DNA from 3 places in the Candidatus Enterococcus lemimoniae genome. Region 3 is predicted to be linked to each of the others. Evidence: predicted binding sites of a transcription regulator. Region 3 holds the regulator's gene; each other region holds the start of a gene.

Region 1 (3,292 bases), 790 kb from region 3:
TAGCCCAATCACTTTCAGCGACTTCACTTACGGTTACGTCATTTTTCCCAATATTTAAACCAAATTCTGGTAAACGAGTGATGCTTTCTTTGATAAAAGGCAATATTTCCGGTAAAAAAGTTGTTTCAGGAAAATAAGCCATTACTAAAGCGCCATCTTTGATATGTGTGAATTGTTCTTTGTCTAGTAACTCTCCGTAAAGGTCACTTTGAAAATTTTCCACATCTAAAGAATCTTCGATGGCAACGCCACTGGCACCTGCCTCCATCATAATATTTGAAATTGCTTCAACCGCTTCACTAGCTGTTTCAACTTTTACTTCTGTCCATTTCATATGATCACCTCTTTTTAATAGCTTGGATAAGCGATATATGTGTCGCCATCGGCTTTTTGATATTGTTGTACAGCTTTTTCAAACGCTTCATCTGACCATTTTAGTTCAAACACTTCCTGATTTTCATCTGTTAAAAAATCTAACAAGTCACTTTGTCCTTCAGTTAGCACCTCATTTAAATAAGTAACAAAACCGTCTAATACAGATTGCTTGATGCCTTTTTTACCTTCATAAGGGATAACAGCTAAATAGTCGTCTTCATCTACTGAAGTTTTTTCAGGGTTATAAAATAAAACACCATCCTCAAATTCAATTATTTCTTCTTCAGAAACAGTTCCTATTGCATCATCAATTTGTTCATGAGCAGTATTTTCAGCGAATAAACGGAAAACCACTTCGATTGAATGATTTCTGGTATTCCAATCAAGTGCGACATCATATTCTGTAATATTTTTGGTAATTTGTTGATCTAAATAAGTTAACATTGTTGGTTTTTTCATTTGGTTTCTTCCTTCCAGCCAAAAGCCTTTTGATCGATATCACTTCTTCGTTGCTTAGAAATATAAGGATTCCCAGAAACAACATATCGTAACGGTAATTCTGTCCAAATCCCTTTATTCGGAATGCCTATTCTAGGCAGTGAGATAATTTGCTTGGGTCTTCTTCTTTTTTCAGGAACAATTCGTAAAGAGCTGTCAAAAATCGAGTCTCCATATAAGTCTCTATCAATACCTAAAGCAGCCACCAATTTACCAGGTCCGTTTGACAACTCGATACCGGTTCGTCCATTACGGTTTATTTGCATTTTATCGATACCTTCAACTGGCTCAAGAGCACGAATCATGACTCCTTGAGGTTTCCCTTTTTCTTGAGTCACCATATTTAAAATCAGATGGGTATGCATAGTATATAAATAAATCGTTCCGGGCTTTTCATACATCGCCTTTAAACGAGGAGTATCTCGCAATCCAAAACTATGGGCTGCTTCATCTTCTGGACCAAGATAAGCTTCTGTATCCACAATATAACCTGCAAGGGTACCCGCTGCTGTTTTGTGTTCTAAGTACATTCCCAATAAAAATTGAGCTATTTCTTCTGTTGATTTTGTATTAAAAACATTTATTGTCTCATTCATTATTTTTCACCACCTCCTATAATACACGATTCTAAGCCTATTATCCATTGAAAGAAGAAACGATTAGTTAGATAAAAGCTGATTTTTTCCTGTTTTGACTGGTAAATCAACGGACAATGCAAACGTACGTTCTTTGTGGTATAATGAATGGATAACGAAATTATTATCAAGTTTTGTTGGTAAAATAAGCCTATTGCGCTCTTAAGATTATCTAGCTGCCTGGGCTAACTCTTCGGAAAAAAGATAAATTATGAATGAGGCAAAAAACACCTCAGTCATAATTCCCTATTTTTCTGTCAGAGCTGAACGAGCCCATTGCACTTTTATGGTTATCTAGCTACGCTTTTAAATAAGGAGGTCCAACTATGCAAAAACCTTTAGCTTATCGTATGCGTCCACGTAATTTAGATGAAGTCGTTGGTCAACAACATCTTGTTGGACCTGGAAAAATCATTCGTAGAATGGTAGAAGCACGGATGCTATCTTCTATGATCTTATATGGTCCGCCTGGCACGGGTAAAACAAGTATTGCTAGTGCCATTGCTGGTTCCACAAATTATGCTTTCCGTTTATTGAATGCTGCAACTGATACGAAAAAAGACCTACAGATTGTTGCGGAAGAAGCCAAAATGAGCGGTACTGTGATTTTGTTATTAGATGAAGTTCATCGTTTAGATAAAACAAAGCAAGACTTTTTATTACCCCACCTTGAAAGTGGTCGGATTATTATGATTGGGGCAACAACGGAAAACCCCTATATCACGATCAATCCAGCTATTCGGAGTAGAACGCAAATTTTTGAGGTCAAACCACTGACTGAATTGGATATTCAAAAGGCCGTCAAAGAAGCATTAGTAGATAAAGAACGTGGCTTAGGCGAGTTTCCAGTTGTGTTAGAAGAAAAAGCATTGCAGCATCTATCTCGTGCAACAAACGGTGACTTACGAAGCGCCTTGAACGGACTGGAATTAGCCGTAAAGTCAACACCTGAAAATGAGAATAAAGAGATTCAGATCAACCTTTCGATCATTGAAGAATGTGTACAGCGGAAAGCGCTGACTCATGATAAAAATGGTGATGCTCATTATGATGTAATTTCAGCCTTTCAAAAATCGATCCGCGGGAGTGACGTTGATGCGGCTCTGCATTATCTGGCTAGGTTAGTTGAAGCTGGTGACTTACCGATCATTTGTCGCCGCCTGATGGTGATTGCTTATGAAGATATTGGTTTAGGTAATCCGCCAGCTGCGGCACGGACTATTACAGCGGTCCAAGCTGCAGAGAAATTGGGCTTTCCTGAAGCTCGAATCCCTCTTGCAAGTGTCGTGATCGACTTATGCCTATCACCAAAATCAAATTCTGCGCTTAGCGCAATCGATGCTGCTTTAGCTGATATACGTGAAGGAAAAGCTGGGGATGTACCTGATTATTTACGTGATAGTCATTACTCAGGTGCAAAAGATTTGAATCGTGGGATTGGTTATCGCTATCCTCATAATTTTGAGAATGCTTGGGTCGATCAACAGTATCTTCCAGACAAAATAAAAAATGCTCATTACTATGAACCGATTGATACCGGAAAATATGAACAAGCATTACACCAACAGTATCAACGAATCCAAGATTGGAAAAAAGGAAAGAAAACTTAACAGTAATCCGCTTTCAAATTTAAGCACTCTCATTGCTGTTTGCTCTATATTGTGCTATTATAAAGATGGTAAATCTGTGATGTGCGCGTTGTCTTTTTTGTGTGTTGACCGAACATTTTATTGATATCTAGGGATCCTTCTGGTACCTAAGCTGGTAACATGCCTTATCATTTG
Region 2 (3,292 bases), 680 kb from region 3:
TCATGATATGATTTATCGATCTTGATTGGTTCGCCTTTTTCATTTGTTTTAGAAATTGAAATCAACTCGCGGATTTCTTTAATGATTGTTTTCGGTATAATACCATGTTCTTCGTTATATTTTTCTTGGATCGAACGGCGTCGTGCTGTTTCATCCATCGCTTTTTGCATAGAATCAGTGATTTTATCAGCATACATAATAACTCGACCATCTGAATTACGGGCGGCACGACCAATAGTTTGGATCAATGAGCGCTCACTCCTCAAGAAACCTTCCTTATCAGCATCTAAAATCGCAATCAATGATACTTCAGGTACATCTAACCCTTCACGGAGCAAGTTGATCCCGATCAAGACATCAAATTCACCTAAACGTAAATCTCGAATGATTTCTGTTCGTTCTAAGGTCTTAATGTCACTATGCAGGTATTTGACTTTGATCCCTAACTCTTTAAGATAATCGGTTAAGTCTTCAGACATTTTCTTCGTTAAAGTCGTGATGAATACACGTTGATCTTTCTCAACTCGTTCATGGATCTCGCCTACTAAATCATCGATTTGTCCCATGATCGGACGAACTTCGATCAATGGATCTAATAAGCCTGTCGGACGAATGATCTGAGGAATAACAGTATCTGTTTGTTCATACTCGTATGGTCCAGGTGTTGCAGAAACGTACACCACTTGATGCACATGTTTTTCAAATTCTTCTAACCGTAACGGACGATTATCCAAAGCACTAGGTAAACGGAAACCATAATCTACCAGCATTTGTTTTCTAGCACGGTCACCATTATACATACCACGAATTTGCGGCATCGACACGTGTGACTCATCGATCACAAGTAAAAAGTCATCTGGGAAAAAGTCAATCAATGTATACGGCGGTTCGCCTTCTGAACGGCCATCCATATGACGAGAATAATTTTCGATACCAGATGTATAGCCCATTTCCCGCATCATTTCGATATCGTAATTCGTTCTCTGCTCCAAACGTTGTGCTTCCAGTAATTTATTTTCATTGCGCAAAACAGTCAAACGAGCATCCAACTCTGCTTGGATTTGTGAAATTGCATGTTCCATATGATCTTCATTGGTTACAAAGTGCGTTGCTGGAAAGATCGCGACATGTTCTGTCTCACCGATCACTTCACCAGTCAATGCATCAACTTCTCGAATCCGCTCAATCTCATCGCCAAAAAATTCAACTCGTAACGCATGATCATCTCGTGATGCAGGAAAAATTTCAACAACATCGCCACGAACACGAAAGCGTCCACGTTGAAAATCTATATCGTTTCGCTCAAATTGAATATTTACTAAATCAGTCAACAGCTGACTACGATCAATCTCCATGCCTACACGAATCGAAACAACTTGCTCACTATACTCTTTGGGATCACCTAAACCAAAAATACATGAGACAGATGCCACTACGATCACATCGTTTCGTTCTAATAAAGAGCTTGTCGCAGAATGTCGTAACTTATCGATCTCATCATTGATACTGGCATCTTTTTCTATATAGGTATCGCTTGAGGGTACGTAGGCTTCTGGTTGATAATAATCGTAATAACTAACAAAATACTCGACCGCGTTATTAGGGAAGAATTCTTTGAACTCTCCATAAAGCTGTCCAGCTAATGTTTTATTATGGGCAATGACTAATGTTGGTTTGTTTACTTCGGTAATCACATTGGAGATCGTAAATGTTTTCCCGGTTCCAGTTGCACCTAATAAAATTTGTGCTTTTTCCCCGCCTTCGATACCGTCTACTAATCGTTTGATTGCTTCTGGCTGATCTCCATCTGGTTTATATTTTGAGACTAAATCAAATGTATTGGAGGTCTCTCTTTCTATCATCCAACATCCTCCTTTTACTTCTTTTAATTACGGCTTCATTTACTAAAAACAACTGGGAATATGAATCTCACTAACTGATACAACTCGCCTTAAGTTGAAATGAAACTACTGTCATTATTTTAACATACCGAACATATTTTCGCTAGTTTTAGAATAGTTTGCGTATACGCATTTTTTGCCAATTTACATTTTATTTAATCTTTTGTTTGCCTCTAAATTAGTATCCTTCGATAATTCCCAACTCTTTTATGTCACATTTCATAACATAAGATGTGAGGAAATGAGTTTTTTTTGACTTTCTCATTGTGAATGACTTGTGTTTTTGCCTTTTTTTACTATATAATTATCCAATATGCGAGCTATCTAGCTACACAAATTAATTCTTAGGAAACTAGAAAAATTGTCATTGAAACAGAAAACGTTTCAAAGTCAATTCCCTAACTTTCTACAGGACTAAACGATTTGTTCCGCTTTAAAACGTTATCTAGCTGGGTGGGCTAGTCACTACGCTCTACTTCGATCTCATCAAGACTGGACGAGCCCACTACGCTTTTAAAATTAGGAGGTATTTTATGAAAAAGAAACACTTTTTACTTTCATTCATTGTAATGATGGCAAGTCTACTGACATTTACACTTGGGCAAAGCGCTCAGGCTGAGGAAAAAACATATACTATAGGAACAGATTTGACTTTCGCCCCTTTTGAATTCCAAGACTCTAAAGGAGAATATGTTGGAATCGATGTGGATCTGCTTCAGGCAATCGCTGAAGCTCAAGATTTTAAAGTTAATCTGAAGCCGCTTGGGTTTGATAGCGCCATTCAAGCTGTACAATCAAAACAAGTAGACGGTATGATTGCCGGTATGAGCATTACTGATGAACGAAAAAAATCATTTGATTTCTCAGATCCTTATTTTGATAGCGGTCTGCAAATGGCCGTTAAAACAGGAAACGATAAAATCAAAAGCTATGATGATCTAAAAGGCAAGACAGCTGCTGCTAAAGTGGGAACTGAAAGTGCTGCTTTCTTAGAGAAAAACCAAGAAAAATACGGCTATACAATCAAAAATTTCGATGATGCAACGGGTCTTTATCAAGCACTTGAAAATAATGAAGCAGATGCCATTTTCGATGATTATCCAGTTTTAGGCTATGCCGTAACGAATGGCCAGAACCTGCAATTAGTTGGTAAAAAAGAAACAGGTAGTTCATATGGTTTCGCTGTTAAAAAAGGGCAAAACAAAGAATTGATTGAAAAGTTTAATGCTGGTTTAAAAGAACTAAAAAGCTCAGGTAAATATGACGCTATCTTAGCGAAATATATTACTACAGGAACTGAAACAGATTCTGATTCTAAAATGAAAAAGATCCAACCTAAAAAAGATACCTATGTAGTCGCTAGTGATTCAACCTTCGCTCCTTTTGAATTT
Region 3 (3,292 bases):
GCAATGGCGCCATTGGGAGACCAAAGAGGGTGGATTTATCGATCAATTAAAAAATGTTATTACGATGATCAAAAAAACACCAGATTCAAGACGCTTGATCGTCTCGGCTTGGAATCCAGAAGATGTTCCTTCGATGGCGTTACCGCCATGTCATACGATGTTTCAATTTTATGTAAATGATGGAAAATTAAGTTGTCAATTATATCAACGTAGCGGGGATGTTTTTCTAGGTGTACCCTTCAACATTGCTAGTTATGCTTTGTTGACTCATTTGATTGCGCATGAAACAGGTTTAGAAGTAGGCGATTTTGTTCATACGATTGGCGATGCTCACTTGTATACTAACCACATCGAGCAAATGAATGAACAACTGGTTCGAGAAGTTCGAGCTTTCCCGACATTAAAATTAAATCAAGAAAAAAAATCGGTATTTGATTTTGAAATGGAAGATATTGTCATTGAAGGATATGAACCGCATCCTGCAATCAAGGCGCCAATTGCCGTTTAATTTGAAAGGAGTTCCCCGATGTTAGCAGCCATATGGGCACAAGATGAACAAGGAACGATTGGAAAGAAAAATCGCTTACCTTGGCATTTGCCAAATGATCTGAAGTTTTTTAAACAAATGACGGAAGATAACACTATTGTGATGGGTAGAAAGACTTTTGAGGGAATGGGTAGCCGCCCGTTACCAAATCGTCAAACAATTGTTTTAACCAGAGATAAAGGATACCAAGCAGAAGGAGTCACTGTATTTCATACTGTGGGAGAGGTGCTCGAATACGCAAGATCTTTTGCTGGAATTACGTTTATTTCAGGTGGTTCAGCGGTATATGAGGATTTTTTACCTTATTGTGATGTGTTGTATCGCACTGTTATTGATCATTCATTTGAAGGTGATACCAAATTTCCTGCTGTTGCTTGGGATGATTGGACATTGATCAACTTAAGTGAAGGGGAGCAAGATGAAAATAATCGTTATGCTTACCAATTTGAGACCTATCAGCGTAAAGTGACTGCAGAGTAAAATTATTTATGCTACTTATATAAAAGAAACAAATAGCCTGATACATAACTCTTCACGTTATGTATCAGGCTATTATTATCCGAATAAACGGTAGGTAGCAGCGATCTTTCTTATTTTTCAGAATTAGCCGCTTTTGTCCCAACCTCTTTGTTTCTAAATATGATTGCGATATAAACCAACAACTTTACCTAAGATACTGACATTATTTAAAATAATTGGATCCAAAGCATCATTTTCTGGCTGAAGACGAACATGATCCGTTTCTTTAAAGAAACGTTTACAGGTTGCTTCATCTTCATCAGTCATAGCGATAACGATATCACCGTTTGAGGCAGTACTTTGTTTGCGGACAATGACTTGATCACCATCTAATATCCCAGCATTGATCATACTTTCTCCTCGAATCGTCAGCATGAATAAAGCATTTTCTTCTGTTCTTAGATCAGGTGGAAGCGGGAAGAAGTCAGATGCTTCTTCAACTGCTAAAATAGGTTCACCAGCTGTAACAACACCAAGCATAGGGATCACAGTAGGTTTGACCCCAATTCTTTCTAGACCGTCCGCTGTTAACTCAATGGCTCTTGGCTTTGTAGGATCACGCAGGATCATCCCTTTTTTCTCTAAACGGGCTAAATGGCCATGGACAGTGGATGTCGAGGAAAGGTCAACTGCTTTTCCAATCTCTCTTACAGTTGGAGGGTAGCCTTTAAGTTCAACTTGTTCATATATATATTTTAGTACTTCGATTTGTCTTGTGTCTGTACGTTTCACCACAATCCGCACCTTCTTTCAATTTATATTTTTAGTGTACCATAGTTTTGTACAGGAATCAAACAAGCGTTCGTGTTTATGATAAACATGGATTTAGGTTATTTTTACTAAAAAGTAAGTAGGTTTTTCAATACTAATTTCTGTATCTAATAGTTTTTGTTTTCCTTTTTTATTAAGAATATAGTTGTATTTTTGGCGCTCATCTTATAAGATAGACATGGAAAGTAAAGGAGGCAAAAGCATGTTATCATCAGAAAAAATGAACCGTATCAACGAACTTGCCAAAAAAGCAAAAGAAAATGAGTTGACTGAAAAAGAAAAAGAAGAACAAAAAGTTCTTCGTCAAGAATATCTAGCTGCTTTCCGCGGCGGTATGCGTCACCATATCGAAGGCATGAAAGTCGTTGATCCTAAAGGAAACGACGTTACACCAGAGAAGTTAAAAGAGATCCAAAAGGCAAAAGGCCTGCATAATAGAAAATAATTTCAGTTTTTTTTACTAAAAGTAATTGCTTTCATAAACGAAATACGCTAAACTATAGTTAATAAAGGTAAAAAAAACCTAAATAGGAGATGATTTTTTTGTTTGACAACACTGATCAGTTAGGCGTCAACACGATTCGTACATTGAGTATTGAAGCGGTACAAAAAGCAAACTCAGGCCATCCTGGCTTACCAATGGGTGCTGCACCTATGGCATATGCACTTTGGACAAAACATTTGAAAGTTAACCCAAAAACTGCTAGAAATTGGGTAGATAGAGACCGCTTCATTCTTTCTGCAGGTCATGGTTCTGCAATGCTTTATAGCTTACTTCATTTAGCAGGATACAGTGTAACAATGGATGATTTGAAGAGTTTCCGTCAATGGGGTAGTAAAACTCCAGGGCATCCTGAAGTCCATCATACAGATGGTGTTGAAGCGACTACTGGTCCTTTAGGTCAAGGGATTGCAATGGCAGTTGGAATGGCGATGGCTGAAGCGCACACTGCTGCGACATATAATCGCGATAGTTTCCCTGTGATCGATCACTATACGTATGCTTTATGCGGCGATGGCGATTTGATGGAAGGTGTTTCTCAAGAAGCGAGCTCGATGGCTGGGCACATGAAATTGGGCAAACTGATCGTATTATACGATTCAAATGATATTTCTTTAGATGGGCCAACTTCAAAAGCCTTCACAGAAAATGTTGGAGCTCGTTATGAAGCATACGGTTGGCAACATATTTTAGTGAAAGATGGTAATGATTTAGAAGAAATTTCTAAAGCAATTGAAACAGCTAAAGCTGAATCAGATAAACCAACCTTGATCGAAGTCAAAACAGTTATTGGTTATGGTGCTCCAAAAGAAGGCACATCTTCTGTTCATGGTGCCCCAATCGGAGCAGATGGTATTACTGCGGCTAAAGCTGTTTATGGTTGGGAATATCCTGATTTTACTGTTCCGGAAGAAGTTGCTGCTCGTTTTAAAGAAACAATGATAGAAAAAGGC

Evidence for each region. The regulator LexA, encoded in region 3, represses DNA repair genes until DNA is damaged. The targets are predictions, from matches to a motif close to CNAACANNTGTTNG.
Region 1: the regulator LexA is predicted to act here: its motif matches at 1,589-1,602, upstream of A5866_RS15730 (replication-associated recombination protein A).
Region 2: the regulator LexA is predicted to act here: its motif matches at 1,991-2,004, upstream of uvrB (excinuclease ABC subunit UvrB).

The regions. Positions count from the first base shown of each region.
Region 1 is NZ_CP147248.1:3,299,056-3,302,347, reverse strand. It holds gene prmA (50S ribosomal protein L11 methyltransferase) at 1-334, opposite strand, end outside; gene A5866_RS15740 (DUF3013 family protein) at 349-834, opposite strand; partial or broken gene A5866_RS15735 (DNA-3-methyladenine glycosylase) at 770-1,469, opposite strand; gene A5866_RS15730 (replication-associated recombination protein A) at 1,835-3,118, shown strand; RNA gene ssrS (6S RNA) at 3,187-3,292, shown strand, end outside.
Region 2 is NZ_CP147248.1:1,197,561-1,200,852, forward strand. It holds gene uvrB (excinuclease ABC subunit UvrB) at 1-1,862, opposite strand, end outside; gene A5866_RS05765 (amino acid ABC transporter substrate-binding protein/permease) at 2,435-3,292, shown strand, end outside.
Region 3 is NZ_CP147248.1:521,102-524,393, forward strand. It holds gene A5866_RS02615 (thymidylate synthase) at 1-508, shown strand, start outside; gene A5866_RS02620 (dihydrofolate reductase) at 527-1,027, shown strand; gene lexA (transcriptional repressor LexA) at 1,181-1,801, opposite strand; gene A5866_RS02630 (DUF896 family protein) at 2,040-2,282, shown strand; gene tkt (transketolase) at 2,381-3,292, shown strand, end outside.